Linked DNA regions of Geothrix sp. 21YS21S-2. The protein of the gene in region 1 interacts with the protein of each later gene in a pairwise test. Links are inferred from orthologs where the notes say so. Each region holds a gene or a part of one and is shown on either strand. Other genes may lie near its edges.

Region 1 (8,936 bases):
CAGGCGGATGCTCGCCGACGGGACCTCCCCGCCGGCCGATTCCCTGGACGCGGCGGAGGAGCCCGGGCTTACTCTGGATCCACACCCTCCGGGAGCCGCCGTGTCCGAGATCAAAGCCTACCTCCAGTCCCTCCATCTGGCGCTGGCCGGGAGCGACCCCGCCCTGGTGCAGGACGCCCTGGCGGAGACCGAGGCGAGGTTCCGGAAGGAGCGGGAGCGCCTGGCCTGGGCCGAGCCGATGCTGTCGGGGCCCGAGGCCGTGGCCCGGATCCTGGCGTCCCTGGGATCCCCCGAGGAGCGGGCCGAGACCTACCGCCAGCGGGAGCGGGTGGTGGCCGAGGTCCTGGCGCCGGCCCCGTACGCCCCCCCCGCCGAACCCGGGGAGGAGCCCGCCCCCCCGAGACCCTGGCCCTCCTTTTTCGGCGTCTTCCTGGACCCCCGGGCCTACACCTCCCTGGTCTACCTCCTGATGGCCATGTTCACCGGCATCTTCTACTTCGTCTGGGCCGTCACGGGCCTCTCCATCTCCCTGGGGTTCATCATCCTCATCATCGGCCTGCCGCTCCTGGTGCTGTTCCTGGGCTCGGTGCGGGCCCTGGGCCTGGGCGAGGGGCGCCTGGTGGAGGCCATGCTGGACGTGAGGATGCCCCGCAGGCCCCCCCTCCTTCCCGAAGGGAAGACCTGGGGGGAACGCCTCAAGGGCCTGTTCGTTGACTCATACACCTGGAAGTGCCTCATCTATCTCATCCTGCACCTGCCCCTGGGCATCCTGAGCTTCACGTTCGTCCTGCTGGGGCTCGCCTTCTCCCTGGCCATGGTGGCGGCCCCGGTGGGCCACTTCCTCCAGCAGTCGCCCATCGTGGTGTGCGGCTCCATGGAATACGACCTCCCCGGGTGGGCCCTCGCCCTCCTGCCCCTGGGCGGGATCCTGGGGCTGGCCGGCACGCTGCACCTGGCCCTGGGCCTGGGCCGGCTCCACGGAGCCATGGCCCGCGCGCTCCTGGTGCGGCGCTGAGGGGTTGCGCATTTGGTCATAGCTTTCCACCTTTGCAAAAAGGCCCCCTCGGCCTGACAATTGAAGGAACCATGAGAGGGCCCATCCACATGCGCATCCACACCGGCTTGGTACTTACGCTGCTCAGCACCCCCGTCCTTGTCGCCCAGGCGCCCGCCGCCCCGGCGAGCCTCGGCCAGCGCCTCGCAGCGGAAAGGCCTGAAATCAAGAAGCTTAACGACGCCTTTGAGTACGGCCAGGCCCAGGCCCGGGCCGAGGCCCTCATCCCCGCCGCCAAGCCCGCCTTCGACAAGTCCAGCGTCAACAACCTCCACACGAGCACCCGCACCTACGCGGACCTCTGCCAGGTCTACTTCCTGGCCTTCCAGGCGGCCGACAACAACGGCCAGTGGGAGAAGGGCCTGGACTACCTGAACAAGGCCCTGGAAACGGCCAAGGAGAACGTGGCCTCCGGCAAGGAGGGCCTCACCGAACAGCGCGACTACTGGAAGAAGAAGGCCGACGCCTACCAGGAGCTCATGAACAAGAACGCGGACGCCATCCGTCTGCTCAAGGCCAAGACCAAGCTCGAGGACTACGAGGAAGGCACCATGGCCACCGTGAAGTCCTGGGACAAGGAGAAGGCCGACGGCGAGAAGTGGAGCCAGTTCTTCCAGTACGACCTCGACCTGGCCACCCGCAACGTGGACGACTTCCAGAAGTTCGTCGACCTCCAGGCCAAGAAGATCAAGGACCAGCAGGCCGACATCGACACCTACAAGGGCCACCCCGGCGACAAGGAGAAGTGGGCCGAGGCCGTGGCCTCCAGCAAGGCCTACCTGGACTCCTTCGCCGAGAAGGCCGACAAGGTCGCCTTCCTGCACCGCCTGAAGGTCCTGGCCCCCGACAACCGCAAGGTCCAGAACGCCCTCGACGTGTCCCTGGGCCGGGCCCTGCCCGACAAGCCCGCCCCCGCCAAGAAGAAGAAGTAGCCCTTCCAGACCCCTGGGGCCACCCCGGCGTGACAGCCGGGGTGGCCCCAAGTGTTAGTCTTGGGGAATGGCACATCGCAAAAATCAAGGCCCGCCCCGCTCCTTCTCCCCCCGCCCCCCCCGGCCCAACCGCCCCGACCGCCCGACGCCGCCCGCCCCCGGGTCCTCGGCCCGGCTCTCGGAGACCTTCGAGGCCACCTACCTCGGCCACCCCGAGGGCACCAGCGGGTTCCTGCGCCCCCTCGGCGCCACCCGCGGCCAGCGCCTCGACCTGCTCGTGGACTGGCGCGAGGGCCACGGCGCCATCCACGGCGACAAGGTCCAGGCCGAGATCACCGGCACCACCTACGACGGCCGCCCCAAGGCCAAGGTCGTGCGCGTCATCTCCCGCAACCCCGATCCCATCCCGGCCCACCTGCAGAAGCAGGAGTGGGGCTGGCGCGCCATCCCCCTCGAGCCCCGCCTCTCCCAGATCGTCAGCGTCCCCCCCACGGACCTGGCCGGCGACGGCGACCTGGTCAGCGTGCTGCTGGATCCGGATCCCGGCGCCCAGCAGATCAAGGGCGTGGTGAAGGCCCGCCTGGGCCGCCCCACCGACCTGCGCATCGAGAACAAGCTCACCGCCGCCCTCTACAACCTGCGCACCGAGTTCCCCGACGAGGTGATGGAGGAGCTGGCCCCCTTCCCCACCTCCATCCCCGAGGCGTGGATCCAGGGCCGCGAGGACCTGCGCGAACTCCTCACCGTCACGGTGGATCCCCCCACCGCCAAGGACTTCGACGACGCCATCAGCCTGGAGGTCCTGCCGGCCAGCGAGGACGGGGGCTGGCTCCTGGGCGTGCACATCGCCGACGTGAGCCACTACGTGGCCGAGGGCGGCCCCCTGGACAAGGAGGCCCTCCTGCGGGGCACCTCGGTCTACTTCCCCGACCAGTGCATCCCCATGCTCCCCGAGCGCCTCTCGGGCGAACTGTGCAGCCTGCGGGAAGGCGTGGACCGCCTCACCATGACCGCCTGGATCACCCTGGACGAGGACCTCCAGGTGCGGGAGACGCGCCTGACGGAATCCGTCATCCGGTCCCGCAAGCGCCTCACCTACGACGAGGTCAAGGAGGGCTGCATCGACAACGCCCAGGCCCGGCGCCGTGACATGGGCCGGGACGTGGCGGAGATGCTCGACGAGGCCCTCCGGGTGTCGCGCTCCCTTACGGCAAAGCGCCTGGGCCGCGGCGCCCTGAACCTGGACACGGACGAGACCGAGTTCGTCTTCGGGGAGGACGGCCGCCCCGTGGACGCCCGCCGCTACGCCCACCACGACGCCCACCGCATGATCGAGGAGTTCATGCTGCTGGCCAACGAGGCCGTTGCGACGTTCTTCACCCGCCGCAAGATCGCCACCATCTACCGCGTGCACGACGTGCCCGACCCCCTCAAGCTGGAGGCCTTCAAGGAAGTGGCCGCGGCCTTCGGGCTGCTGCGCCCCTACGATCCGGCCACCCCCGAGGTGCTCAACGCGATGCTGGACAGGATCCGCGGCGGGCCCCTGGAGGCCATGCTCAACACCCTCCTGGTGCGCAGCCTCAAGAAGGCCGAGTACAGCGCCGACAACATCGGCCACTCGGGCCTGGCCCTCCAGGACTACCTGCACTTCACCAGCCCCATCCGCCGCTACCCCGACCTCGCCGTCCACCGCGAGCTGCGCAAGGTGCTCCAGAAGAAGCCCCTGCCCGACGGCCTCCACAGCATCCTGGCCGTGGTCGCCAAGCAGTGCAGCGACACCGAGCAGGGCGCCACCGAGGCCGAGCGCGAGAACGACAAGTGGAAGACCTGCCTGCTCATGCGCACCCGCATCGGGCAGCGCTTCGAGGGCCGGATCCAGGGCTTCTCCCTGAAGGCCGCCTTCGTGCGCCTCGACAGCCCCTTCGTGGAGGTGGGCGTCCCCCTGGGCGCCCTGGGCGGCGCGTTCACCGTGGACGAGAACCGCACCAAGGCCTCCACCGCGGGATCGGGCGTCGTGCTGACCATCGGCGACGCCGTGAAGGTGGAGATCACCGGCGTGGACGAGGACCTGCGCCGGGTATCGGCCTGGGTTGTTGAAGCCAAGGCCAAGGACGGCAAGGGCAAGGCCGTCACCTTCGTGCCCAGCCTCGCCGCCCCCGCCCACCTGCGTGAGGCCGACTTCGTCCGGGAGCCCGCGCCCCCCCGGGGCCGGCCGCCCAAGTCGGTGCGCCAGGCCGCGGTACCAGACCGCAAGGCCCGCCCCGAGGGCGCCAAGCCCTACGTGCGCCCGGGCCGCCCCGGCGGCGCCCAGGCCCGTCCCAAGGCCCCCAAGGGCAGCGTGCGCGGCCCCGCCCGCCGCAAGAAGGTCTAGGCCGTGGCGGTGCCCACCACCATCTGCCTCGGCGTGGATCCCGGCTCCCTGGCCTGCGGCTTCGCCGTGGTGAGCCGGTGCGGTTCCCGCCTGGAGCTGGTGGAGGCCGGCGTCATCCGCTCCCAGCGGGGCGCCGACTTCGACAAGCGGATCCTGGGCATCCACCTCAAGCTCGCCGAGGTCATCGAACGCACCCGGCCCCACTTCATGGCCGTGGAGTCCCCCTTCGTGGAGAAGAACGCCGCCACCGCGATCAAGCTGGGCCAGATCCGCGGCGGCATCCTCCTCACCGCCGGCCTCCACGGCCTGCCCGTGGGGGACTACAACCCCATGCAGGTGAAGAAGGCCGTCAGCGGCTACGGCTGGGCCGACAAGACCCAGGTGGGCAAGATGGTCATGGTGCTGCTCAGCCTGAAGGAGCCCCTCCAGGCCGATGCCGCCGACGCCGCGGCCGTGGCCATCGGCCATCTCATGGCGACGCGGGTGCCGGGGAAATAGGCCGGGTTGCTATCATGGACGGATCCCCGAATGAACGAGGTCCATCCATGCTCCGGTTCCTCCTGTCCGCCCTTCTCCTGGCGGGTCCCGTCCTCGCGCAGGCCCCGCCCCTGGTCGAATTCGACAAGCTCACGGTCCTGCGCCGGCCGCCGTCCCCGCCCTATCCGCCGATCGCCAGGATCGCGCAGGTCCAGGGCCGGGTCGTGCTCTCCGTGACGATCGGCCCCACAGGCCTTCCCGAGGCGGCTCAACCCGTCTCCGGCCCCGCGCTGCTCCGGGCCGCGTCGGTGGCCGACGCCCTGCAGTGGACCTTCGCCCCTGTCCAGATCGAGGGAAGGCCCGCGCGGGTCCGCACCACCTTCGCGATGCCCTACACCCTGAAGGACGCGCCGCAGCCCGCGCGGGAGACCGGAGGCGGGCGGATCGTGGTCCAGCTCGGCCTGATCCCCTCGCCGCTCAACGTGCCCGTGGACCTTCCGGCCCTGGAATGGGAAGTGCTCGGCCGCCTCACCCGGGCCGGGCTGCAGGTGGCGGATCCGGCCGCCGCCGATCCCGGCGAGGGCCTCCACCTCCAGCTGAACCTCCAGGCCGCGCGGACTCCGGACGCGATCCAGCTCCTCAACCTCCAGGCCCGGTGCTCCCTGCTCGCGGACCGGGACCTCGCGCGGAACACACCCGGGGAGGCCCAGCGGATCTGGTTCGACAGCCACGTCTCCGGAAGGGTGGAGAAGGTGGACTTCCAGGACGAGATCGCCCGGGCCTTCAGGGAGAGCCTCGACACGCTCCTCGGTGGACCCGAGGCTCCCGCCCCCCTGCCCGAATCGAGCACGAGGACCGTCGAATTCAAGCAGATGAAGATCCGCTACCAGCCGCCCGCGCCGCCCTATCCCGCCCTGGCGCGGGAGCGCCGGGTGGAAGGGGTGGTCGTCGTCCACATCATGGTGGATCCTGCCGGAAGGCCGACCCGGGCGGAGGCCCTGACCGGCCCCCCCGAACTCATCATGACGGCGGTCCGCTACGCCCTCCAGTGGCGGTTCGATCCGGCCCTGCTCGACGGGGTCCCGCAGGCGGCGCGCTTCAAGCTGACCCTGCCGTTCCGCCTGGGGAAGCTCTAGACTCACTCGTACCGCAGCGCCTCGATGGGATCCAGCTTCGCGGCCTTGTTGGCCGGGTAGAGCCCGAATCCCATGCCCACGGCCGCCGGCACCAGCAGCGCCGACAGGAAGGCCCACGCGGGCACGCCGCCCATGTGCTTCATCAGCACCTGGCTCAGCACCGCCCCGAAGACCATGCCCAGCACCGTGCCGATGATGCCGCCGGCCACGCACAGCAGGGTGGCCTCGATGAGGAACTGGAAGAGGATGTTCCGCCTGCGCGCGCCCAGGGCCTTGCGCACGCCGATCTCCCGGGTGCGCTCCGTCACGCTCACCAGCATGATGTTCATCACGCCGATGCCGCCCACCAGGAGGCTGATGCCCACCATGGCGCCGCTGGCGGTCATGAGGGTCTTGCCGATCTTCTCCACCTGGGCCACGGCCTTCTCGTTGCTCTCGAGCATGAAGTTGTCCGCGTCGTCCCCCCGCAGGCCGCGGATGCGGCGCAGGCCCTGGCGCAGGGTGTTCTCGGCCTCCTTCACGGGAACCTTCGCATCCACCTGGAGGCGCCAGAAGGGGCTGTCGAAGGCGCCGGGGCGGGCCAGCTCCCGCAGGCTCCCGAAGGGCACGAAGAACATGCCGTCGGGGCCCCACATGGCGGAATCCTCGTCCTCGCCCCCGCTGGGCATGAAGGGGATCTCCCCGTGCTTCTTCAGGATGCCCACCAGCTCCACGGTCTGGCCCGCGACGGTGAAGTGCTTGCCCACGGAATGCTCGCCCAGGCCCAGGTCCTCGGCGATGGTGGCGCCCAGGATGGCCAGGGGGGCCCGGGTCGTGCGGTCCGTGGCGGTGAAGTTGCGGCCGCAGGCCAGCTCGCGGTTGGAGAGGTCCAGGCCGTTCTCGTCCACGGCGGTGAGGTAGGTCACGCGCCGCGTGACGCTGCCGGCCTTGACCACCATCTGGGGACTGAAGATGGTGGACTGGGGGCTGGCCACCAGGATCTGGGGCATGAGCTCGCGCAGCTCCCGGATGGTCTGGTGGTCCATGGGCATGCGCCGGATCTTGGCGGTCTTGAAGCGGGAGTAGGGCACCCAGGAGCCGATGAAGAAGGTGTGGGTCCCCTCCTGCTTCACGTCGGACATGATGCGGCCTTCCAGGCCCTTGGTCAGGTTCACGACGGTGATGACGGACCCCACCCCGATGATGATGCCCAGGGTGGTGAGCATGCTGCGCATGCGGTGCGCCCAGATGCTGGCGACGGCGGTGCGGAAGGTCTCCTGGAAGCGGGTCCAGCCGTTCACGGCTTGTCCTTCCGGATCTTCACGGCCACGCCGTCGGCGAGGGTGGCGAGCTGCTTGGTGGGGCCGGAGATCACCACGTCCCCCTCCTGGAGGCCGGTGAGCACTTCGGCGGCGCGCCGGGTGGTGAGGCCGGTGGTGATGCTGCGTTCGGCGGCCTTGCCGTCCTTGACGACGAAGACGACGCTGCGGTTGCCGGTGAGAAGCCCAAGGCCCCCCGCCTTGGCCTCGCGGTCCTGGATGGCCGCCAGGGACACCGAAAGCACGTCCTTGTGCTCGGCGGTGAGCACGGCGACCCGGGCGCTCATGCCGGGACGCAGCGAGGCGCGCTCCTGGGCGGAACCGTCCAGGAGGATGCGAACCTTGTAGCTCTGGGCCTCCTGGGAATTGGAGGTGCTCGACCCCGCGGGCCGGTCCGTGCTGCTGGCCACGGTGAGCACCTTGCCCTGGAAGACCTTGCCGGGCAGGGCGTCCACGGTGACCTCCGCGGGCTGGCCCACGGCGACCTTCACCACGTCCAGTTCCCCGACGCGGATCTCGGCCATCATCTCCGACAGGTCCGAGATGACCATCATCACGGCCCCGGCCAGGTTGGTGGTGCCGGCGATGGCGGTCTCGCCCTTCTCGGCCTTGAGGCCCGTCACCTGCCCGGACATGGTGGCGCGGATGACGGTCTTGCTGAGGTCGTCCTGGGCGATGGCGGTCTGGGCCTCGGACTGCTGCACCGCCACCCGGGCCCGCTCCAGCGTGGTGGCCGCGGTGTCCCGGGCCAGCTTCACCTGCTGGAACTCCTCCAGGGACGTCAGCCCGGCCTTGTTCAGGCGCTCCTGGCGCACGAAGGTCTGGTCCTGCTTGGAGAAGGTGGCCTGGGCGATCTCCAGGTCCTTGCGCGCCATGCGCAGGCCCATCTCCGACTGGTTCAGGGCCTGCTTGTAGCGCTCCTGGTCCAGCGTCACCAGCAGGTCGCCGGCCTTCACCCACTGGCCGTCGGAGACGTGGATCTCCTTGATGGCCGCGGTCACCTGCACGCCGACGTTGACCCGGGTCTTGGCCTGCACCTCGCCGTTGGCCGCCACGCTGTCCCGCAGGGGCTGGCGCTTGACCGGCTCCGTGGTGAATTCAGGCGTGCCCGGACCTCCGCGCAGACCCACCCATCCGATGGAGGCGAGCACCCCCAGCGAACCGATACCGATGAACAACCAGGTGCGTAGGCGCGGCATGGCTTCCCTTCGTGTGGAAAAATGCGATCAGGTGGATGGCCTGATCCTACCACGATAGGGGGCCCTGCTGAACCGGGCAACGGTTCGGAAAATCAAGCGGGGCGCGGCGCGTCAGTGCTTCGTGAACTGGAAATAGAGGTACGAAAATGTGTAAATAATGCTGACGATGAGACTGAGGATGGCGATGATCTCCATGGCGGGTGCTCCTGGCGAAAGAATAACCCTTGTCCCCTGAAGGTGCCGTCAAGGTTTCGTATACGAACGGGCGGCCGTCTCACTTCCCCAGGCCCAGCCCCTTCCGCGCGAGCCCCTTCCCGTGGGCGCCCGCGAACCACGCCGGGTAGGGCGCGTCGCCCCGGGCGGCGAACCACAGGAGCCGGTTCAGCTCGTCGTCGGGCACGGTATCGGGGCGCGAGAAATCCAGGAGCGCGCCCGTCCGCCGCGGGTTCACTTCATCCAGGGGCACCCG
Region 2 (8,925 bases), 460 kb from region 1 along the record:
GCTGGCAGGCGCCGTGGAGGCCCTGAAGTCCGCCGTGGCCCTGGCCAACCTCCGCTACACCGCCGGCCTTTCCAACTACCTGGAGGTCCTGGACGCCCAGCAGCAGCTCTTCCCCGCGGAGAACGCCCTCTCCCAGGCGCGGCTCGCGCGGCTCCTGACGATGGTGCAGCTCTACAAGGCGCTGGGAGGCGGGTGGAACCTCGCGGATCCCGGGGCCGTCAAGCCGGGTCCCTGACGCCGCCCAGGGCCGCGGCGAGCATGGCCTTGTCGTTGATGTCGAGCTTCTGGTACACCCGCGCGAGCTGCACCCGCACGGTGTTGGGGGAGCTGCCCAGCTGCCCCGCGATCTCCCGGTAGCTCCGGCCGGTGGCGTAGAGCCGGGCCACCTCGGCTTCGCGCGCGCTCAGGCTGGCCACGGCGCCGCGCTCCCGGGCCTCGCATACGACCTGCTCGCCCCGGCCGGAGAAGTGGAGCTCCACCTGCCGGCCCAGGTAGGGCCCGCCCTCCCGCAGGGACTTCAGGGCCGCGGGGGGCAGGCGGGTATCGGAGAGGTCGCGCCATTCCCGGCGCGCCAGGCCCATGAAGGCCCGGTCGGCGATCTCGAGTACGCCTCCGCGCGAGACCAGCGCCAGGCTGCGGCGCCCATCCGGCGGCGCATGCAGATCCAGCACCCGGGCCCGGTTCAGGTCCAGGGCGCAGGCGAGGTGCCGCCAGGCCGCGGCCATGCGCTGCTCCTCGCACGCGTCGAAGGCCTTGCGGATGCCCCGGTAGAGTACCACCCATCGCAGCCGGCGGTGGTCGGGCTGGTCATCGCCCACGAGGAGGAGGTGGCGGAGGTCGTACGCCTTCGAATACGCAGCCAGCGGCTGGTTCTCCTTGCCCCGGTACCGGTCCTGGGTGTCCACGTTCTGGATGACCCCCGGCCTGTTCACGAAATGCCGCGTCACGGGATCGAAGCGGGACAGCTCGGCGTACCTCGGGAGAAGGGCCTGGTCGCGGTTGTAGACGCAGACGCCGTCCATGCGGATCTCGCCCGAGGCGGGCTCGCCGAAGCCGAACACGGCGCCGTCGAACTCGATCCAGTCGCGGAGAAGGTCCAGCGCCCGCCGCGGGAACTCGTCGGCGGGCGCCGACGAGGCCAGGCGGTACAGGCGTGTCAAATCGGCGACGAAGGCATCCATGGCCTACCCGGAACAAAGCAGCCCGGCCCGCGGGGGCGAGGCCGGCAACGCACATTCATTTCCCCGTGAAATCCTGAATGAATCTAGCAGGGGGCCAAATTAGCAGCAAATAGTACATTTGCATTATTACGTCGCTTTCCACCGGGCTCCATACTTCGTCCAAGGCTCCAGATCCCCTCTCATTCCAGGCCATCCGTGGCAGGCCCGGGGCCTGCCGGCCACGCATCCAGGAGGACACCATGAATATAAGATTTTTCGGTTGTTTGGCCCTGACCCTGGCCCTGCTCCTGCCAGGGTGCAAGGGGTCGGACGGGCCCATGGGACCGACCGGCGCCAGCGGCACCAACGGCACCAACGGAACCAACGGGACCAACGGCACCAACATCGGGACCATCGGCGAGGGCGCGGTGGTCGTGGCCGGCGTCCTGCCTGCGGATCCCCAGGAGAGCATCTACGTGCGCAAGGTCGGGCACGGCCCCCAGACCATCGTGCTGGTGCCCGGCAACAACACCTCGGGCGCCATCTTCGAGGGCATGCTGGACCACTTCAGGTCGAACATGGACCTGAACGACGCCTACACGGTGTACACGTTCGACTACCGCGGCAGCGGCCACTCCAGCTACAACAGGAAGATCACCGGCCTCCGGGATTTCGCCCTGGACTTCGAGAAGGCCATGGGCCAGCTCACGGGCTTCCCCGCCTCCGGCGTGACGCTGGTGGGCTATTCCATGGGCTTCGGCGTCGCCCTGGAGATGGTGATCGCCAACCCGGCCCGCTACGCCAACGTCGTCAGCCTCACGGGCATCGGCACGCGCGGCGTGCGGGTCAGCTTCAACGCGGGCCAGGCCGGAACGGATTCCACCGGCAAGGTCTGGGCGGCCGGCGACTGGGTCACCGTCACCAACGACACCGCCGGCATGGTCGGGGCCGGCTTCCAGCAGCGCTCCTGGCAGGGCGACCAGCGCACCTTCGCCAACATCCAGGCCACCTGGAACCTGGTGGTCTTCGAGGACATCCTCAAGTACGACATCACCAAGGCCTTCACGCCCGGGGCCGTGACCGACACCACGTTCACCACCGACCTGAACTACACCAACGCCCTGCTGGACGGCCTCACCATCCAGTACATGCCCGAGTCGCTGTACTTCAGCCACAAGTTCAACGTCTCGCCCCTGAACGTCGTCAACACCGCGGCCAACGCCGACGGCACCACCGTCACGATCCCCGGCGACGGGCGCCTGGGCACCCTCCTCACCGGGAAGAAGACGCTGCTGGTCAAGGCCGTCACGGATTTCGCGAACTGGCGGGGCGACCAGGTGATCTACGACAACTACACCGCGACCACGAAGTACGACCTCAAGCATGCCGGCGCCACCTGCAGCGCGGTCATGATCGACGCCAACCAGGGCTACGACCACGGGTTCCCCGTCGCCCACCCCCTGGAGGTGGTGCGCCTCCTCGACACCTTCATCAAGGGCAACCTCACCCCGGCCACCGCCTCCGCGGCGCTGGGCGGCGCGACCCTCACGCTCTATCCCACGACGGAGACCACCTGGGAGACGGCCACGTTCACGGGATTCTAGACATCATGGATTGGCCCCGCATCCGATGAGGGGCCAATACATGATGTCCAGTTCCGGCGCCCGTTCCCGTCGGGGAACGGATATTCCATGTGGCGGGCCGTGGCGCGAGCCACGGCCTCGCCGTGGAAGCGCTGCACGATGCGCAGCGCAAGGTCGATGCCCGCGGCGATCCCCGCCGAGGTCATCACCCGGCCCTCGTCGACCACATTCGAGGCCTCGTCCACCGCGACGTCCGCAAAGAGCTCCCGCATCAGCCCGAGGGAGCGCCAGTGGGTCGTGGCCCGCAGCCCCGCCAGCAGCCCCGCCTTGCCCAGCACCAGGGCCCCGGTGCACACCGAGGCCACCAGGGCGCACCGCTCCGCCTGGGCGCGGACGAAGGCCAGGAGCGGCTCGTTCAGCATCTCCCTGCGGGTCCCCATGCCGCCCGGAACCAGAAGGATGTCCAGGGGCGGGCAGTCCGCGAAGGTGGCCGCGGGGATCACCCGCATGCCCCCGGACGTGGTGACGGCCTCCGGCGTCCCGGCCACCAGCACCACCTCGAAGGGCGAGGGTTCCTCGCGCCGGCGGGCCTCGTCCAGGCGCGTCACGGACAGGACCTCGAAGGGACCGCAGAAGTCCAGGACCTCGACGTCGTTGAAGATCAGGATGCCGACAAGCCTGCGGTCCATGGCGAACCCCTTCCGGGATCCAGTATCTACCCTTTGCCTGGCGCGTAGTTCGGCCTGCTCGCCGGGGCCGGCTTGCGGCGCTTCGGGGGAGGGCCGTCGCGGTGGCGGATGTAGTCCGGGTCGTAGGTGAGGTTGCGGGACAGGAAGACGTGGGGCGTCTCCTGGCCGAAGCCCTGCTTCCGGAAGAAGCCCAGGGCGGCCTCGTTCTCGGCGTCGGTGTCCACCATGATCATGCGGGCGCCCAGCTTGATGAAGACTTCCGTGATGCGTTCGAGGAGCCGCGCCGCGATGCCCTTGCGGGCGATGTCCTCGTCCACGCCCAGCCACAGCAGGTAGCCGTAGCTCCAGGCGCTCCCGCGCTTCTCCAGGACCGTGCCCAGGGCGAAGCCCACCACGGCGCCCTCCAGTTCCGCCACCAGGCAGGTCTCGCCGTCGGAGGCGAAGTGCACGGCCAGCTCGTACTCGTCCCAGGTGCGGTAGAGCGCCGGCCACTTGTCGGCGGGGAACAGGCGCTCCCCCAGGGCGAAGACGGCGGGGAGGTCCGCCAGGGACATCTCCCGGATGACCGCGCTGGCGGGACTGGGACGGGATCGGGAACGGGACGGGCCGGGCATGGGACTTCCTCGCGGAGGCCTCCATTATGACCTGGGTGATTCCGATTTTATTTGTGGATAATATCTGGTTTTTACAATTATTGATTTCCGAAAAGGGCCACCGAGGTCCTGCCGTCGCTCATCCTGACGGCCCGGAACATGCCCGGGGTGTTGAAGGGCTGCGTGACGCGGCCCGCCGCGTCCATGGCGATGAGGCCGCCCCCGCCGCCCAGCTTGAGGGCTGCGTCCAGGGCCGCGGCGGCGGCCTTCTCCAGGGGCGCGCCCTGGTAGGCCATGCGCGCGGAGATGTCGTAGGCGACCACCGTGCGGATGAAGAACTCGCCCCAGCCGGTGCAGGACACGGCGCAGGTGCGGTTGTCGGCGTAGGTGCCCACCCCGATGAGGGGGGCGTCGCCCACGCGGCCGGGGAGCTTGTCCAGCATGCCTCCCGTGGAGGTGGCCGAGGCCAGGTTGCCGTGCCGGTCCAGCGCCACGGCGCCCACGGTGTCCTTGGTGGTGGGCCTGGCCTTCTCGCGCTCCTTCAGGCTGCGGAAGGACTCCCACTGGTGGGCGGTCCGGAAATAGGCGTTGGGCACCAGCTCCAGGCCCTGGGCCCTGGCGAAGGCCTCGGCGCCTTCGCCGATCATCATCACGTGGGGGGTCTTCTCCATGACGAGGCGGGCCAGGCCCACGGGGCTCTTCACGTGCCGGATGCCGGCCACGGAGCCGGCCCGGAGGGTCCGCCCGTCCATGATCGCCGCGTCCAGCTCGTGGGTCCCGTCCCGGGTGATGGTGGCCCCCACGCCGGCGTTGAAGAGGGGGTTCTCCTCCATGGACCGCACCGCGGCCTCCACCGCGTCCAGGGCCGGGCCGCCCTTGTCCAGGACGGCGTAGCCCGCCGCCAGGGCCTTTTCGAGCCCGGCGCGGTACGCCTTCTCCGCCTCGGGCCCGATGCGCGCCGTGGTGACGTTGCCCGCGCCGCCGTGGATGGCGAGTCCGAACGGGGCCTGGGCCAGCGCGCAGACCGCGGCCAGGAAAAGGAAGGTTGATCGCACCATGGGACCTCCGCCTACTTGAAATGCTGCTGGAGCTTCTTGAGCGTCCAGGCGTTGCCGGACTTGAAGAACTCCCGCATGCGCTGGGACTCCTCGTCGGCGGCGTAGCCCATCATGGCCAGCCGCAGCCCGGTGCGCCCGCCCAGGTCGGTGAGGGTCGCCACGGTCCACACCCCCTGCCAGGCGTTCGGGAACGGGAAGCCCTGCGGGGGCCGGTCGATGCGGAACGAGACCATGCGCCCCGGCTCGAAGGAGAGGATGCGGTTCTGGATCGTGGACGGGTCGCCCAGGGTGGCGGTGGCGCTGTAGCAGGAGCGGATGAGGCCGCCCACGCGGAAGTCCATGTCGCACTGGGCCGGGCCCAGGAGCTTGTAGCCTTCGGGGGTGGAGAAGACCTTCCACACCTCGGACACCGGTGCTTCGATGATCCCCTCGACGACCAGGGGGGAGACGTCGGCGGCGGCAAGGTGGAGGATGAGGGTGAAGGCGGGGAGGAGGGCGCGCAGCATGGTGCCAGTCTACAGGAATGGATCCGCCACCGTCCGCCCCGCCGCCGCGTGGTTCAGCGCCCGCAGCCCGATGTCGCGCCGCCTCTGCATGCCGGGCCAGTGCACGTCGGCCACGGCCCCCTCCACCTTGGCCCGTGCGGCCTCCAGGTCGGCGGCGGTCGTCACCAGGTTCAGCACGCGCCCGCCGCTGGTCACCCAGCCTTCCTGGGTCTTCCGGGTGCCGGCGTGGACCACCTTGACGCCCTCGGGGGCGCCCAGGGCGATGGGGACGTCCTTCTCGGCGCCCTCGGGGTAGCCGCCGGCGGCCAGGACCACGGCGATGGCGCAGCCGGGGCGGAGCTTCACGGAATCGCGGCGCAGGCGGCCCTCGGCCACCTCCAGCAGGAGGGACGCGAGGTCCTCGTCGAGGAGTTCCATGAGCACCTGGGTCTCGGGGTCGCCGAAGCGGACGTTGTATTCCAGGAGCTCGGGTCCCCGGGCCGTCCACATGACGCCCAGGAAGAGCACGCCCCGGGCCCGCAGGCCGTCCTTGCGCAGGCCGGCCACGGTGGGTTCCACCAGGTCCCGGCGCAGCCGCTCCAGGTCGGCGGGGGAGAGGAAGGGGATGGGTCCGAAGGCGCCCATGCCGCCGGTGTTGGGGCCCTGGTCCCCGTCGAAGATGCGCTTGTGGTCCTGGCAGGGGGGGAGGACGGCGTAGGCGGCGTGATCGGCGTCCACGTCCACCAGCACGTGGAGGGAGAGTTCCATGCCCACCAGCGGCGCCTCCAGCACGACCTTGCGCGAGGCCTCGCCGAACTGGCCGGCCATGAAGGCGCGCACGGTGGCCAGGGCCTCCTCGCGGCTCCCGGCCAGCACCACGCCCTTGCCCGCGGCGAGGCCGTCGGCCTTCAGGACGATGGGCAGGCCCAGGCTCCACGCGCGGATGGCCGCCTCGGCGGGTTCCAGGGCCGTGAACGTCATGCTCGCCGCGCAGGGGATGCCGTGGCGGACCATGAAGTCCTTGGCGAAGGCCTTGCTCCCCTCCAGGCGCGCGGTGGCCGCGTCATGGCCGAAGACGGGCACGCCCTCCCCGCGCACCGCATCGGCCAGCCCCGCCACCAGCGGGACTTCCGGTCCCACCACCACCAGCCCGGGGCGGTTGAGGGCGCACCAGGCGGCGATGCCGGAGACGTCCTCCACCGCGAAGGGGAGGCAGGTGCCGAGCCCGGCCAGGGCATCGCTGCCCGGCGCGGCGTAGAGCTCCACGGGATCAGGACCGGACTTCAGCTTCATGGCCATGGCATGTTCCCGGCCGCCGGAGCCGATGAGCAGGATCTTCATACTTCACCCCTTTCAAGAATCCTACTTCGACTGGGCTATCCTAGGTGCATGATCGGACGACTGCGCGGCCTGCTTATCCATAAGAGCCTCAACTCCGCCATGGTGGAATGCGGGGGCGTCGGCTACCTCTGCTCCATTTCCCTGGGCACCTTCGGCCTGCTGCCGGAGGAGGGCCAGGAGGCCATCCTCCACGTGGAGACCCTGCTCCGGGAGAACGACCTGAGCCTCCTGGGCTTCGCCACCAGGGAGGAGAAGCAGCTGTACCGCCTGCTGGTCAAGGTGGACGGCGTGGGCCCCAAGCTCGCCCTGGCGGCCCTGGGGGCCCTGCCCCTGGCGGACCTGGTGCAGGCCATCCGGGCCCGGGACGTCAGGGCCCTCACCCGCATCCCGGGCGTCGGCAAGAAGACCGCCGAGAAGCTCTGCTTCGAGCTGTCGGAGAAGCTGGGCGGCATGGGAGGGCTGGACGGGCTGGCCGGGGGCGGAGCCCCCCGGGACGCCTGGGAGGCCGACCTGGCTTCGGCCCTCACGAACCTCGGGTTCCGGGAGGACGCCGTCCTCCCCATCGTCAAGGGCCTCGCCGCGGACCGCCCCCCCCTGCCCGAAGCCCTGCGCCTCGCCCTCAAGGGACTCCAGCGATGAGCGTCCGGATCCTCTCCACCTCGGCGCTGGCGGGTCCGTCCCTCCAGGGCCTGGGCGCGAGGTTTCCGGAGCTGTCCATCGCCCCCTTCCGCTCCATCGCCTGGAAGATGAGCCTGGCCAACGCCGAGGCCCTGGTGGTGCTGCTCACCGAGGCCCTGTCGGAGGCCGACCTGGACTACGCCCCCAAGCTGAAGGTCATCGGCACCTGCTCGGCGGGCGTGAGCCACCTGCCCGTCGAGGCCTGCGCCCGCCGGGGCATCGCCATCGTGAATACCGCGGGCGTCCTCGCGGACCCCACCGCCGACCTGGCCCTGGCCCTGCTCCTGGCCCTGACCCGGCGGCTCAAGGACGGCGAGGCCCTGGTCCGTTCCGGCACCTGGAAGGGCTGGGCCATGGACCAGGTCCTGGGAACGGGGGTGGCCGGGAAGGTCTGCGCCATCCTGGGCACCGGGCCCGTGGGCAAGGCCTTCGCCCGCAGGGTCTTCGCCCTGGGCATGAAGCCCGTGTTCTGGGACCGCGAGAGCAAGGGGACCCCTGTGGACTTCGGCGCGGGCATCGCCCGGCGCCTTCCGCTCTCGGACCTCCTGCCCCGGGCCTCGGTCCTGAGCATCCACTGCCCCCTCACGGCCGACACCCGGGGGCTGCTCACCCGCCCCATCCTGCAGCTCCTGCCCAAGGGGGCCTTCATCATCAACACGGCCCGGGGCGGCATCCTGGACGAGGACGCCGCCATCCAGATGCTCCACCAGGGGTTCCTGGGCGGGGTCGGCATGGATGTGTACGAGGATGAACCGAATATTAATCCCGCATGGCTGAAGGCTCCCCGCGCGGTCCTCCTACCACATCTGGGAAGTGCCACCCTGGACACACGGGAGGCCATGTCCCGGGTTCTTTGCGATGGCATCGCCGAGACCCTGGAGGGTAAGCTTGGGTGATTCTGCTGGAGGTTCTCTATGCCCCGTCAATGGCTCCGGCTGCTGGACCCTGAAATCCACGAACTGCGACAGGCCGACGGCAAGTCCCTTGCCGGAAGCCTGACCTATGGCCGCGCCCTCAACGGGCGCAGCCTCCACGAGGAGGCCCAGGCGGTCCTCGACAAGGCGCTGGCCCTGGACCGGGGCGACGGTGACCTGTGGTTCGAGCGCATCATGGCCCAGGGCGACCACGGCACGCTCGAGGACCTGGAGGAGCTCCACTCCCAGCTGGCCAGCATCCGCGCCGAGCATCCCCAGGACGCGGCCGTGCTGCGCAACATGGGCTTCGTGCGGATCCTGCAGCAGCGCTCCGACGAGGCCGAGAAGCTCCTGCGCCAAGCCCTCTCGGCCAACGGCGCCGACCCCAAGGCCCTGGAGCTCATGGGCCTGCTGTGCATCCAGC

What was found.
Region 2: the proteins of ruvC (region 1) and ruvA interact in binary tests that used the Escherichia coli proteins (3 or more experiments, as listed by UniProt). The link is inferred for Geothrix sp. 21YS21S-2 from one-to-one orthologs.

What each region holds. Positions count from the first base shown.
Region 1 is NZ_CP132910.1:1,677,089-1,686,024, forward strand. Bases 3,215-6,107 are described here. They hold ruvC (crossover junction endodeoxyribonuclease RuvC), read left to right. Parts: upstream 3,215-4,360; coding sequence 4,361-4,855; downstream 4,856-6,107. Other genes in these bases: RAH40_RS07640 (ribonuclease R family protein), read left to right, coding at 3,215-4,357; RAH40_RS07650 (TonB family protein), read left to right, coding at 4,903-5,970; RAH40_RS07655 (ABC transporter permease), read right to left, coding at 5,973-6,107. In the rest of the region: RAH40_RS07630 (sensor domain-containing protein), read left to right, coding at 101-1,015; RAH40_RS07635 (hypothetical protein), read left to right, coding at 1,087-1,986; more of RAH40_RS07640, read left to right, coding at 2,054-3,214; more of RAH40_RS07655, read right to left, coding at 6,108-7,250; RAH40_RS07660 (efflux RND transporter periplasmic adaptor subunit), read right to left, coding at 7,247-8,467; RAH40_RS07665 (bifunctional YncE family protein/alkaline phosphatase family protein), read right to left, coding at 8,742-8,936.
Region 2 is NZ_CP132910.1:1,215,671-1,224,595, forward strand. Bases 5,871-8,752 are described here. They hold ruvA (Holliday junction branch migration protein RuvA), read left to right. Parts: upstream 5,871-6,957; coding sequence 6,958-7,548; downstream 7,549-8,752. Other genes in these bases: purD (phosphoribosylamine--glycine ligase), read right to left, coding at 5,871-6,909; RAH40_RS05570 (NAD(P)-dependent oxidoreductase), read left to right, coding at 7,545-8,483; RAH40_RS05575 (tetratricopeptide repeat protein), read left to right, coding at 8,502-8,752. Also shown: RAH40_RS05525 (efflux transporter outer membrane subunit), read left to right, coding at 1-235; RAH40_RS05530 (LuxR C-terminal-related transcriptional regulator), read right to left, coding at 219-1,181; RAH40_RS05535 (alpha/beta fold hydrolase), read left to right, coding at 1,421-2,764; RAH40_RS05540 (DJ-1/PfpI family protein), read right to left, coding at 2,761-3,432; RAH40_RS05545 (GNAT family N-acetyltransferase), read right to left, coding at 3,459-4,046; RAH40_RS05550 (isoaspartyl peptidase/L-asparaginase family protein), read right to left, coding at 4,124-5,083; RAH40_RS05555 (SRPBCC domain-containing protein), read right to left, coding at 5,095-5,589; more of purD, read right to left, coding at 5,599-5,870; more of RAH40_RS05575, read left to right, coding at 8,753-8,925. UniProt on the Escherichia coli protein: The RuvA-RuvB-RuvC complex processes Holliday junction (HJ) DNA during genetic recombination and DNA repair.